DNA from 2 places in the Cellulosimicrobium sp. I38E genome. Region 1 is predicted to be linked to the other one. Evidence: predicted binding sites of a transcription regulator. Region 1 holds the regulator's gene; the other holds the start of a gene.
What was found. Region 1 encodes LexA, which represses DNA repair genes until DNA is damaged. Its sites were predicted from a motif close to TCGAACANNTGTTCGA; they were not measured.
Positions count from the first base shown of each region.

Region 1 (6,914 bases):
CATCCCGTTCCCGCGCCCGGACGACCCGGTGAAGTCGGCCCGGGCCCGTGCGGTCGAGGCCGCGGGCGGCAACGGGTTCATGCAGGTCTCCGCGACGCACGCCGCGCTCCTGCTGGCGCAGGGCGCCGGCCGGCTCGTGCGGTCCACGGCGGACCGGGGCGTGGTCGCGGTCCTCGACCCGCGTCTCGTGACCGCGCGCTACGGCACGTTCCTCACGCGGTCCATGCCGGGGTTCTGGCAGACGACCGACCGCGACGTCGCTACCGCTGCGCTCCGGCGCCTCGCCGCCCTAGGCTGAGTCCTTCCCGCGAGCATCAGGGAATCCAGCGAACTTTCACGGAGGCGAGATGACGACGAGCACGTCCCCGCAGGGCACCGGCGACGCGACCACGGGCGGTCCGGGAGGGGGAGCGCGGACCACGAAGCTCGCGATCGTCGGGGCCGGCGCGGTCGGGTCGACGCTCGCGTACGCGGCCCTCATGCGCGGCGCCGCGCGCACGGTGGCGCTCCTGGACGTCAACAGGGCGAAGGTCGAGGCGGAGGTGCTCGACCTCCAGCACGGCATCCAGTTCATGCCGATGGCTCGGGTCGAGGGCTCGGACGACGTCGCGGTGTGCGCGGGGGCGGACGTGGTCGTCGTGACGGCGGGGGCGAAGCAGAAGCCCGGCCAGACGCGGCTCGACCTCGCCGAGGGCACGATCGGCCTCATGCGCACGATCCTGCCCGGGCTGGTGGAGGTCGCCCCGGACGCGGTCTACGTCATGGTGACCAACCCCGTCGACATCGTCACGTACGCGGCGCTCAAGTTCTCCGGGCTGCCGCCGACGCAGCTCTTCGGCAGCGGGACGGTGCTCGACTCGTCGCGCCTGCGCTTCCTCGTGGCCCAGCACTGCGGCGTCGCGGTGCAGAACGTCCACGCGTACATCGCGGGCGAGCACGGCGACAGCGAGATCCCCCTGTGGAGCTCCGCGACCATCGGCGGCGTGCCGCTGCTCGAGTGGCCCGGCCTCGGCGGGCGGGGGCCCCTCACGGGGGAGGTCCGTGACGACATCGCGCGCGAGGTCGTGCAGTCGGCCTACCGGATCATCGAGGGCAAGGGCGCGACGAACTACGCCGTCGGGCTCGCGGGCACGCGCATCATCGAGGCCGTGCTCGACGACGAGCACCGCATCCTGCCGGTCTCGACGCTCCTGGACGGCGCGTACGGGCTCGACGACGTGTGCCTCTCGCTGCCGACGCTCGTCGACCGCCGGGGCGCCGCCGAGCGGGTCGAGGTCCCGCTGGCCGACGAGGAGCTCGCCGGCCTGCGCTCGTCCGCCGAGTCGCTGCGCGCCGTCGCCCGCCGCTTCGGTCTCTGACCGGCCGGGCCCGGCGGCCGGGCCAGAGCACCGCGAGAGCCGGGTGGTCGACGACCACCCGGCTCTCGGCGTGCTGCGGGGTGGGACCCCGGTCGCTCAGAGGCTGCGCAGGACGGAGACGACGCGCCCGAGGACCTGGGCGTCGTCGCCCGGGATCGGGTCGTACGCGGCGTTGTGCGGCATGAGCCACACGTGGCCGTCCGCGCGACGCAGAGACTTCACCGTGGCCTCGCCGTCGATCATCGCCGCGACGATCTCGCCGTTCTCCGCGACCGGCTGGCGGCGCACGACGACCCAGTCCCCGTCGCAGATCGCGGCGTCGATCATCGAGTCGCCCTGGACCCGCAGGAGGAAGAGCTCGCCCTCGCCGACGAGCTGGCGGGGCAGCGGGAAGACGTCCTCGACGACCTGCTCCGCGAGGATCGGCCCGCCGGCGGCGATGCGACCGACGACCGGGACGTACGACGGCGCGGGGTGCGCCTCGTCGTACGCGGGCTGGGGCGCGGCGCCCGCCGTCCCGAGCGGGGTCGCGCGGCGCGCGTCGTCCGGCTGGACGACCTCGATCGCGCGGGGGCGGTTCGGGTCGCGCCGCAGGAAGCCCTTGCGCTCGAGCGTCGTGAGCTGGTGCTTCACGGACGACGGGCTCGTCAGGCCGACGGCCTCGCCGATCTCCCGCATGCTCGGCGGGTAGCCACGCTGCTCGACGCAGGCGCGGATGGTCTCGAGCACGAGGCGCTGCCGCGGCGTGAGCCCGTCACCCCCCGCCGACCCGTCCGGGAGCTCGCGCACCTCGGCGAGCCCCCGTGCCCTGTCCGTGCCTCGTGCCGCCATGGTCGCTCCGCCTTCGTCCGTCGCGGCCGCCGACGCCTCCCGGCCTGCGGCCTCCCCTCCCCGGGGCGTGCGCCTCGGGACCTCGGTCGTTCCTCCAGGTCCGAGCGGACATGTCCGGCGAACCGACCTGACACCAGGCTAGGGGAGGTTGCGACACGAATCAAACACCTGTTCGAGCATGTCTCGACTCTGTCGGTCGTTCGTGATAGACCTTCGTACAGGTGTTCTACGTACACGTGTTCGACCGACCCGGTCGGCACGGAGGCAAGAGGCTCGCGGCGTCCGATCGACCGGGGAAGGCGATCGGGCCCGCGGGCCGGGACGGAGCAGGCATGGATGCGATGGCGATCTCTGCGGTCGGGCCGCTCGGCCGCGCTGGCGGGGCTGCGGCGCCGGAGCGCGCGGGCGAGCGGCCGCTGCGGCTCACGCGGCGGGGCCGCGTGGTCCTCGTGCTCCTTGCGGCCGTGCTGCTGCTGCTCGCCGCGCGCGTGGGCGTCGCCGTCGCGGGCGCGCCGGGCGAGCCCGTGGAGGTCCGGGTCCACGTCGTCACCGCAGGGGAGACGCTGTGGGAGCTCGCGCAGGGCGTGGCGGCTCCGGGCGAGGACCTGCGGGACGTCGTGAACGGGCTCGCCGAGCTCAACGGGCTCTCGTCGTCGGGCCTCCAGGCCGGGCAGAAGATCCTCCTCCCGGCGTCCGCCTAGGGCGTGTCTCCCAAGACGCCAGCTGCGTAGCATCTCGTGGGTGAGCAAGTCCTCGTCTGGAGCGGTCCCATCGGCAGGTCATGCTCGTGAACCCTTGGCGAGTCTCCCGGTGACGGTGTTCTCTCGGCGTTCAGAACTCGATGGGGCTGTGGAGGAGCTCACTGCCCGAGGGCTTCAGGTAGTGGTACTTGATGCTGGTTCCTGGTCGACGGGCCCGGAAGTGCATCGCGGTCTCGCAGTGGCGTTGGACTTTCCCGCCTACTACGGCCGGAATCTCGATGCGCTGAACGACTGCCTTTCAGACGTTGTCGCACGGGAGTATGGCTGGCAGCCGTCGGCGGCGGGCCTGGCGCTGGTGTTCCTCGGGTTCGACCGCTTCGCCGCGGCACTGCCTGACTTCGCTCCGGCCTTGATGGACATCTTTGTCACCCAGGCGCGCGGCGCGGCCGAGGCTGGCGCCACGATGGCGTTGCTCCTACAGAGCGACGACCGTGAACTCGGCAGCGACTCGATGGGCGCTCCCCGTGCCGTTGGGCTGTGACGAACGTCGAGACTGGGCCCAGGTACGAGTTAGTCAGGGAAGCCAGAGCAGGATCGCTGCGAGAACGGCGCCACCGCGGTAGACGAGCGCGTGCTTGTCGTAGCGGGTCGCGAGTGCTCTCCACTGCTTGATGCGGTTGAAGAACCGCGCGACCGTGTTGCGGCCCCGGTAGGTGACGCGGTCATAGGTCACGGGCCGACCACCGCGTGACCCGCGTCGGCGACGGTGGGCCTGCTGGTCACGCGGCTCGGGGATGACCGCGACGATGCCGCGCCGGCGCAGCTCTGACCGGATCGCGCGCGAAGAGTACGCCTTGTCGCCCAACACGGCGTCGGGAGTGGTGCGCGGGCGTCCCGCCCCTGCCCGAGGGACCCGGATCGCGTCCAACAGCGGCAGACACATCGGCGCGTCACCGCCCTGGCCCGGTCCCACGAGCACCGCGAGCGGTCGCCCGTCGCCGTCGACCGCGGCGTGGATCTTCGTCGACAACCCGCCCCGAGAGCGACCCAAGGCGTGGTCAGCCGGTTCTCGCCGTTCCGGATTCTTGTGATTCGCCAGTGCCCCCCGTGGTCCGCGGCAACGTGGCGGCGTGCTGGTGCGCCCGGTTGATCGTGGAGTCCACGCTCACCCGCCAGTCGATAACTCCGTTCGCGTCCGCGCGAGCCTGCAAGGCCGCCAGGATCTTGTCCCACGTCCCGTCGCGCGAGAACCGCGCATGGCACTTCCACGCGGTCTGCCACGGGCCGAACCGCTCGGGAAGATCACGCCACGCGACCCCGGTCCGATACCGGTGAACGATCCCCTCTACGACCTGACGATGATCCCGGCACGGACGCGAGCGGCCCGACACCTTCGGCATCAACGGGCCGATCACTGCCCACTGCTCGTCCGACAACTCCCGACCACGTTCCACGACCGCACACTCTGCAGCATCGGGGCTGCGCGACTAGGGAGACACGCCCTAGGGGGCGCGCGCAGTCCGTCGTCGTCGGCGGGTCCGAGTCCGGTGTGACGCAGGACACGGCAGGAAACCCTCGTGTGTCGGGTCGCAGGGGTTGCATCCCTGATTAGGCGCACCTAAGTTAGTGTCACCTCACAACGCCGGCTGGGGGGCTGGGCGGACGAGGCGAGGAGCGCGCGGTCCACCGCGACTCCTGTGCACGTCGCCGCGCGTGAGGCGAGTCACGCGCGTGATGGGGACGGGGGCGTCCCGACGGGGGCGGTCGATCACGACCGCCCCCGTTCTGCTGTCCACGGGCGGCCGCCTGTGCGCCGTCGTCCCACCCTCGACGGGGTCCCGTCGTCGGAGGCGTGTTGCACCGCCCCGCCGCGACGGCATACGTTCGTCGCGCCGACCCGTCGGCGCGAACCCGCGGAGGAGCCCGCCATGCACTGCCCGTTCTGCCGCCACGCGGACTCCCGCGTCGTCGACTCGCGCACCTCGGACGACGGCGCGTCGATCCGTCGGCGCCGCCAGTGCCCCGAGTGCAACCGCCGCTTCACGACGATCGAGACCGCGAGCCTGTCCGTGGTCAAGCGCTCGGGCGTCACGGAGCCCTTCTCGCGCGAGAAGATCGTCAACGGCGTGCGCAAGGCCTGCCAGGGACGCCCCGTCAACGAGGACGACCTGGCGGTGCTCGCGCAGCGCGTGGAGGAGACGATCAGGGCGAGCGGCAGCGCGGAGCTCGACGCGTACGAGATCGGGCTCGCGATCCTCGGGCCGCTGCGTGAGCTCGACGAGGTCGCGTACCTGCGCTTCGCGAGCGTCTACCAGGCGTTCGACTCGCTCGAGGACTTCGAGAGCGCCATCACCTCGCTCCGGGTCGAGCGCGAGGAGCGCGAGTCGGCGGCACGGGCCGATGGCCCGGACGGCGCCGCTCCCGCCGAGGACGTGCGCGAGGAGCCCGCGCCCCACGCCTGAGACGGCGACACCGTGCCCCGTCGTCGCTCGCGCGCCGTGGCCACCGGACCGCGTCCGCGGTGCTAGAGGTCGCTGGACCGCGAAGCCCAGATGTTGATGCCCGTGTCCGCGGGCAGGGCGTCGACCGCGGCGAGCTCCTCCGCGGTGAGAGCCGGCGCGTCGAGCGCGGCGAGGTTCTCGTCGAGCTGGCGTGTCGAGCTGGCGCCGAGCAGGACCGTGGTGACGCGTTCGTCCCGCATCGCCCAGAGGATCGCCGTCGTGGCGAGGCTGCGCCCGTGGGCGCGCGCGAGGCCGTCGAGCCGGCGCACGTGGTCGAGGTTCGCGTCCGAGAGGAACGCCGGACGCAGCGGCCCGCCGCGCGCCGCACGGGAGTCGTCCGGGACCCCGCGCAGGTACCGGTCGGTGAGCATCCCCTGGGCGAGCGGCGAGAAGGCCACGACGCCGAGGCCCTCGGCCCCGGCGACGTCGAGCACGGACGCCCCCGCGGGATCGTGCGGGTCGGGCTCCTCGACCCACCGGTTGAGCATCGAGTACGACACCTGGGTCACGACCAGGTCGACGCCGAGCCGCTCCGCGACGCGCAGCGCCTCCCGGGTGCGGCGCGCCGAGTAGGAGGAGATGCCCGCGTACCGCGCGCGCCCCGAGCGGACCGCCGTGGCGAGCGCGCCGACGGTCTCCTCGAGCGGCGTCGTCGGGTCGAAGCGGTGGGAGTAGAAGATGTCGACGTGGTCGAGCCCGAGGCGGCGCAGCGACGCGTCGAGGGAGGAGAGCAGGTACTTGCGCGAGCCGCCCTCGCCGTAGGGGCCCGGTCCCATGCGGTAACCGGCCTTGGTCGTCACGACGAGCTCGTCGCGCACCGGCCGCAGCTCGCGCGCGAGCAGGTGACCCAGCGACTCCTCCGCCGCTCCGCCCGGCGGCCCGTAGTTGTTCGCGAGGTCGAGGTGGGTCACCCCGCGGTCGACCGCGTGGAGCACGATCTCGCGCTGGGTCGCCCGGGGGTCGGCGTCGCCGAAGTTCTGCCACAGGCCCAGCGAGACGGTCGGCAGCGCGAGCCCGGAACGACCGAGGCGGCGGTGCGGCGGCGGGGCGCCGTCCGTGGGCGACGGCGGCGCGCTCGGTCGGGAGGCGGGGGCAGGAGAGGCGTCGGGCGGCACGGTGCCGACGCTACCGGACGCCGTCCGACGGCCGTCGGGGAGCCGGCGAGCCGGGGACAAATCAGGTGGCGTCCGGCGACGGGGTGCGGGAGGCTGGCGAGGTGCCCGCACCGTCGGGCCGACACCGCAGTGCACGACCGAGTTCCCCATCGACGAGGAGACCGCCATGGCGTCCGACCAGCAGCGATCCGCTGCAGACACCGCACCGACCGACGAGGCCAAGGCGAAGTTCCGGGAGGCGCTCGACCGGAAGAACGCGGCGCGCCACCGCACGGCGGACGGCGAGTCCAACACCGGGTCGGTGCACGGTTCCGAGACCGTCGGCCCCGTCCAGCGCACGTTCCGCCGCAAGTCCGGCTGACCTCCGTCCCGTCGTCCGGTCGTCCCGCAACGGGGCGGCCGGACGAC
Region 1 covers NZ_LUAZ01000021.1:4,657-11,570, reverse strand. The annotation lists gene A0J59_RS07580 (ATP-dependent DNA helicase) at 1-298, shown strand, start outside; gene A0J59_RS07575 (L-lactate dehydrogenase) at 348-1,358, shown strand; gene lexA (transcriptional repressor LexA) at 1,455-2,189, opposite strand; gene A0J59_RS07565 (LysM peptidoglycan-binding domain-containing protein) at 2,522-2,890, shown strand; gene A0J59_RS07560 (barstar family protein) at 3,039-3,431, shown strand; one part of gene A0J59_RS21525 (IS5 family transposase) at 3,465-3,995, opposite strand; one part of gene A0J59_RS21525 (IS5 family transposase) at 3,997-4,344, opposite strand; gene nrdR (transcriptional regulator NrdR) at 4,819-5,352, shown strand; gene A0J59_RS07540 (aldo/keto reductase) at 5,415-6,506, opposite strand; gene A0J59_RS07535 (DUF5302 domain-containing protein) at 6,673-6,867, shown strand.

Region 2 (6,914 bases), on a different contig from region 1:
ACCAGTCGAGCAGCGGTGGGCGGCGCAGGCCCGCGAGCGCGCACAGCGCGTCGTCGGCGAGGACCGTGGACGGCTCCGCGACCGTGGCGAGCGCGCCGTCCACGACCACGGCCACCCGGTCGGCGATCGCCGCGACGAGCGAGAGGTCGTGCGAGACGACGACCACGGCGCCACCCGCGTCGGCACGCCCCCGCAGCACGCGGACGGCCGCGTGGGCCTGGGCACGGTCCAGGCCGAACGTCGGTTCGTCGGCGAGGAGGACCGGCGGGTCGAGCACGGTCGCCGTCGCGAGAGACAGGCGCCGCTGCTCGCCGCCCGAGAGCCGGTACGGGTTCGCGTCGGCGAGGTGCGCGAGCCCGAACGCGGCGAGGGTCCGGGCGACGCGTGCGTCGACGTCGTCGAGGCGGGCGAGCCGCGCCGACCAGGCGACCTCCTCGCGCACGGTGCGCGCGACGAGCTGGTGCTCGGGGTCCTGGAAGACCATCGCGACGGGATCGCCCGTCGCGGTCGCGACCTCGCCCGTGGTGCGCTCGAGCCCCGCCAGGCCGCGCAGGAGCGTCGACTTGCCGCCCCCGTTGGGCCCGACGACGGCGAGCACCTCGCCCGCGCGGACGTCGAGGTCGACGTCGCGCACGACGGGGTGCTCGCCCCGGCGGGTGCGTCCCGCGCCGAGGCCGCCCCGGTGGACGGCGAGCCCGCGTGCCCGGAGCACGACCGGGCGCGCTGCTGCCGGGGTCGCGTCCAGAGGCCGGTCCGTGGTCCTCGAGCGCACGGGCGAGGCTCGCACGAGGTCGACCAGCCAGTCGTCGGTCTCGGGCGAGCCGAGCGGCCCGGAGGCGCCCGCCTCTTCCAGGCGGACAGCGAGCGGCAGCCAGCACCCCAGGTCGGCGAGGTCGCGCGCGTGCTCGCGCAGGACGCGGTGCGTGGGGCCGTGCGTGACGACCCGGCCCTCACGGTCCAGCACCAGGGTGGCGCCGGGCAGCGCCCCCAGGTCGTCCAGGCGGTGCTCGACGAGCACGACGGAGCGGTGGGGGAGCCTGGCGGGCGCCCCCTCGCCGTCGGGCCCGGGTGTCCGGGCGAGGCCGGCGACGAGCGACCCGACCTCGTGGGCGGCAGCGGGGTCCAGGAGCGCGGTGGGCTCGTCGAGGACGACGAGCTCCGGGTCGGCGACGAGCGCGGCGGCGACCGCGACGCGCTGCGCCTCGCCGCCCGACAGGGCGTGGGTCGGGCGGTCGTGCAGGTGCGCGGCGCCGACCGCGGCGAGCGCGGCGGTCGCGCGGTCGTCCATGGTGCGCGGGTCGGCGCCGTGGTTCTCGAGCGCGAACCGCAGCTCCTCGTCCACGCGCGCCAGGCAGAGCTGGTCGCCGGGCCGCTGCTGGACGAGGCCCACGCGGGCGGCGAGGACGGGCGGCGGCACGTCGCGCGGGTCGAGCCCGGCCGCGCGCAGCCCGCCTGCGACGGTGCCCGGGAGCGTGTGCGGGACGACGCCGACGAGCGCGCGCAGGAAGGTCGACTTGCCGCACCCGGACGGGCCGAGCACCAGCAGGCTGGTCCCGGCCGGGACGGTGACGTCGACGCCGTCGAGCACCCGGGCGCCGTCGTGCCCGAGGTGCACGGTCAGGGCGTCGGCCGTGACGGCGTCGGGTGGGGCGGCCTCGGGAGTGCCGGAGGCGGCGCGCTCAGCCACGGCGGGCCGCGCCGATCGCGAAGGCGTCGAGGGCGCCGGTGCGGGCGAGCGCGTCACCCAGGAGGCGGGCCGCGAGGCCGCACAGCACGACGCACGACACGACCTGGACCCCCAGCCGGAGCATCGCGTAGTCCTGCCCGAGCCAGCCGAAGCGCACGGCGTTGAAGGCGAACGTGACGAGCGCGGCGCTCACGCCGGACGCGACGAACACCCACCAGCCGAACCGGCGGTAGCGCGTGAGCGCGAACGGCAGCTCGGCGCCGAGGCCCTGGACCAGGCCCACGACGAGCAGGAGCGGCCCGGCGGGGGAGGCGAGGAAGACGACCTCGACGAGCGCGGCCAGGGTCTCGGCGAGGATGCCGACGCCCGGCTTGCGCACGATGTACGTGGCCAGCGGTCCGACGACGATCCACGCGCCCGCGAGGACGTTCGCGGCGAGGTCCGCGAGCGGGCCCATCGCGAGCTGCAAGGGGGCCCAGAGCTGCACGAACGCCCAGTACACGAACCCGAAGACGACCCCGAGGACGGCGATGAGCACCGTCTCGTGCAGGGTCAGGCCCCGGCGGCGCACGGCACGCCGGGGCGTCGCCGGGCGCGTGCGTCCCGTCGTCCCGGTGGTCGGGTCGTCGGTCGTCCCGACGGCCGCCCCGGGGGCGGCGCTCGGGGTCGTCTGCTGCGGGGTGGTGCGGGGTTCGGACATGCGGATCCCTCCGTCGGGCCCCCGGGGCGAAGGGTGCACGACGGCACGCCACCGCCTCGGCCCGCACGCACGGCCCGGGCGCGGGGCGCGCGGGCACGAGCGCGCAGGGGACGGTGACGTCGGCCCTGCTCCCTTCGCTGGTACGAACCAGATCAGGTTCCACGGGTCTGCAGGAGGGACGGGTGTCCGGCCTGCACTCTCAGCGCTCGTGCGCTCCCCGGGGGCGTTCGGCCCCGACCCTAGGGCCTCCGTGCGCTCTCGACAATCCCGGTGTCTCAGCCCGCGGGACGGTGCGGGACCGGTCACCACGTCCCGCTCGCGAGCCTGTGGCTCCTCACGGCGCGGGCGGTTCGGGACGCCGACCGAGCGGCGCGCGCCCGGCCCGACGACCTTGACTCGCGATCGAACACCTGTTCGAATACCAGGGTGAGGTGGGACGGACAGGCACTCGGCGCGGACGACGGCGCGCTCCCCGGGCTGGAGCGCGTCGGCCTCGTGCGCAGCGTGCGCACGCCCGAGTTCGCGGGGATCACGTTCCACGAGGTGACTGCCAAGAGCGCGCTGTCCAGGGTCCCGGCGATGTCGCGCATGCCGTTCCGCTGGACGGTCAACCCGTACCGGGGATGCAGCCATGCGTGCTCCTACTGCCTCGCCCCGTCGACCCCCGTGCTCCTGGCCGACGGCACCCAGCGCCCGATCGGCGAGCTGCGTGTCGGCGACGAGATCCTGGGGACCGCGCCGCACGGCGCGTACCGGCGGTACGTACGCACGCGTGTGCTCGACCGCTGGACCACCCGCAAGCGCGCGTACCGCGTGACCCTCGCGGACGGCACGCGGCTCGTCGCGAGCGGCGACCATCGGTTCCTCACGGAGCGCGGCTGGCGTCACGTCGTCGGCGGCCCGCGCCGCCGCGCCCACCTCGCGCTCGGCGACGTGCTCGTCGGCCCGGGCGCCGCGGCGCTCGCTCACGAGGGTGCCGCGCTCGAGGGGCGCGACGTCACCGGCAGCGACGCACTGCGCGTCGACTCGCTGGAAGCCCTCGACGGGCCGGGGAAGGAGACCGAGCTCGTCGACATCACGACCGGCACGCGCGACTTCGTCGCGGCGGGGGTCGTGAGCCACAACTGCTTCGCGCGGCCCACCCACGAGTACCTGGACCTGGACGCGGGCGAGGACTTCGACCGCGAGGTCGTGGTCAAGGTCAACGTCGACGACGTGCTGCGCGCCGAGCTCGGCCGGCGGTCGTGGGGCCGCGAGGCGGTCGCGCTCGGGACCAACACCGACCCCTACCAGCGGGCCGAGGGCCGCTACCGGCTCATGCCCGGCATCATCGACGCCCTCGCAGGGTCCGGCACGCCGCTGTCCGTCCTCACCAAGGGGACGCTGCTGCGCCGCGACCTGCCGCTGCTCGTCGACGCCGCCTCGCGCGTCGAGGTCGGGATCGGCGTCTCGCTCGCGCTCCTCGACCCGGCGCTCCAGGCGAGCGTCGAGCCGGGCACCCCGTCGCCCCGCGCCCGGCTCGACCTCATCCGGGCCGTCCGCGAGGCGGGGCTCCCGTGCGGGGTCATGGTCGCGCCCGTGCTGCCCTGGCTGACCGACTCGACCCGCGCGCTCACCGACCTGCTCGACGCGGTGAAGGACGCCGGCGCGACGGGCGTCACCGTCCTGCCCCTGCACCTCAAGCCCGGCACGCGCGAGTGGTACATGGGCTGGCTCGCGCGCGAGCACCCGCAGCTCGTGCCCGGGTACGAGCGCGTCTACGCGCGCGGCACGTACGCCTCGAAGGCCTACCGGTCGTGGCTGTGGGACCGCGTGCGCCCGATGCTCGAGGCGCGCGGCTTCGCGGTCTCCGGGCACCGCGGTCCCGCGGGCGTCGAGGGTCGCTACCGCCGGGGCGAGCTCGGCGGTCTCGGCGACCGTCACCATGATGCGGGGCCGCCGACGGACGGCGCCTACCCGGCCGGGAGCCTCGCCGGGACGTCCCCTGAGCCCGACGGGCCCGGTCACGACGGCGCCCTCGCGGGCATGCCGGTCGACGGCGGGGGCCTGGACGTCGTCGGCGGGGGAGTGGAGCAGGTCCTGTTCTGACCCGGCGTGGAGGGCCACGCGAGACGCCGACCGGGCGACGCCGCTACCCATGGCGCGCCCTGTGCGCGGCTCAGGAGGTCTGGTCGCCGTGCGGGACGGCACCGACCCGGACGATGTCCGTCCGTGCCACGACCCGGTCCCGGACGTCGGCCAGCGCCACGCGGGCGGGGTCGGCAAGGTACGCGGCGAGGGCGTCGTCGTCGGGCATCTCGATGACCTGGACCTCGGTCGGCAGCGCCGCGTCCTGGCCGGGCAGCGCGCGCACGCGCGACAGCACGCGGCCGCCGTAGACCGGCACCAGCGCGAGGACGTCGTCCTCGTACTCGCGCAACAGGTCGGCGTTGCCCTCCGTGGGCCACAGCAGGACGCACAGGGTCACGTTCGCCTTCACCGTCATGCGGCGCACCCTACGCTCGTGGCGTGAGCAGTCCGGACGAGAGCCCGCGCGGAGGCCCCGACCACGCGCCTCGGCCGCGATGGCCGTCGGTAGCGACTCCGTTCGGGGCCGTCCGGTTCCACACCGAAGGGTTGCCTCTCGGCGACGTGGGCGCGGAGCCAGAGTCCCTCAGCCCTGGCACTCGTGCCGTGCGCAGCGCCGGCGAGATCGCCGACGTCCGCCTCGTCTGCGGCCCGTTCGACGGGACCGTCCCCGAGGGCTACCCGCCGCTCCTCGCGGCGTGGGGCGCGGTCTGGCACGTGCGCGCTCGCGGTCGCCTCGCCCCGTTCCGGCTCAGCGCCGGGCTCGACCAGGTCCCCGCCTCGTGCTCTGCGGCGGCCGACGAGGGGCAGTACCTGTGCGCCGTCTCGATCGACGACGGCACGACGGAGCTGACGATCGGCGGTGACGACGAGGAGTCGCTGTGGCTGCGGTCCCGATCCGCCGACCTGCTCCCGCGCTGGTGGGCGCGCGTGCCGTACCGGCCCGGCACGGCCGAGTGGGAGAACGACGGGCTGGTGAGCACCGGAGCCCTCGACCGGGCACGGGAGTCTTCTGGAGTCTTCCGGGGCTGGAGCCCGGGGAGGAGTGCGTCGTGCACGCCGCCGTCGCCTGGTCGGTGCTGGACGTGGAGCGCCCGTCCCCGTGGTTCGCGGTCGATGTCAGCACGAGATGGCTGCTCGACGAGCTCGTCAGGCCTCCGCGAGGCGTGCCGGGAACCCGCCCGTCGCTACCGGGCCCCAGCGCGTGATCGTCAGGCGCACGAGCGACTTGCCCTGCGTGACCATCGCGGCGCGGTACTCGTCCCAGTCGGGGTGCTCCCCGCTGATGGATCGGTAGTAGTCGACGAGCGGCTCGACGGACTCGGGCAGGTCGATCACCTCGGCCTCGCCGTCGACCTGCACCCACGGGTCGGAGAAGCGCTCGCCCAGCGAGAGCAGCGACGCGCGCGGGTCGCGGCGCACGTTGACGGCCTTCGCGCGCTCCGGGTACGTCGACACCACGATCCGGCCCGCGTCGTCGACCCCGTACGTCACCGGGCTGAGCTGGGGTCGGCCGTCGGCGCGCGTCGTGACCAGGACGCCGTCGTGCCGGGACCGCAGGAACTGCTCGAGCTCGTCGCGCTCGACGCGCCGGTTCGTCGCGATGGTGCGTGCCACGGGGTCACCCTCCTCGTGCGGACGGCGGGCCGATCGGCGCGCGCCGGTGCCGCCGGCCCGGACGCGCGACGCGGTCGGCGCCCTGGCGGCGCGGCGGCACCGTCACGGTATCCGGTCGAGCCGCCCGCCCGCCCGCACTAGACTCGTCCGGACGCGCGCCCGCCCCCGGGAGCGCGACCCCCACCGCCCACCTGGAAGGAATCCTCCGTGCTGCGCACCCGAACGGCCGGCTCACTGCGGGCCGAGCACACCGGTCAGACCGTCACCCTCACGGGCTGGGTCGACCGTCGGCGCGATCACGGCGGCGTCGCCTTCATCGACCTGCGGGACGCCTCCGGGATCGCCCAGGTCGTCATCCGCGACGAGGCCGTCGCGCACCCGCTGCGCAACGAGTTCGTCCTCCAGGTGACCGGCGAGGTCTCGCGCCGCCCCGACGGCAACGAGAACCCATCCCTGCCGACGGGCGAGATCGAGGTCGTCGCGAGCGACGTCGTCGTGCTCAACACGTCCGAGGCGCTGCCGTTCCAGGTCTCTACGGCGCTCGCGGACACCGAGACGATCGGCGAGGAGGCGCGTCTCAAGCACCGTTACCTCGACCTGCGCCGTCCCGCCCCCGCGCACGCGCTGCGCCTGCGCGCCAAGGTCAACCAGGCCGCGCGCCGCGTGCTCGATGCCGAGGAGTTCGTCGAGATCGAGACTCCGACCCTCACGCGCTCGACGCCCGAGGGCGCGCGCGACTTCCTCGTGCCCGCGCGCCTCGCGCCCGGTTCCTGGTACGCGCTGCCGCAGTCGCCGCAGCTCTTCAAGCAGCTGCTCATGGTCGCGGGCATGGAGCGCTACTAC
Region 2 covers NZ_LUAZ01000028.1:158,648-165,561, forward strand. The annotation lists gene A0J59_RS10655 (ABC transporter ATP-binding protein) at 1-1,687, opposite strand, end outside; gene A0J59_RS10660 (ECF transporter S component) at 1,680-2,387, opposite strand; TPP riboswitch at 2,498-2,617, opposite strand; gene A0J59_RS10665 (Rv2578c family radical SAM protein) at 2,814-4,475, shown strand; gene A0J59_RS10670 (hypothetical protein) at 4,546-4,872, opposite strand; gene A0J59_RS10680 (PPOX class F420-dependent oxidoreductase) at 5,604-6,071, opposite strand; gene aspS (aspartate--tRNA ligase) at 6,279-6,914, shown strand, end outside.
Region 2: the regulator LexA is predicted to act here: its motif matches at 2,790-2,805, upstream of A0J59_RS10665 (Rv2578c family radical SAM protein).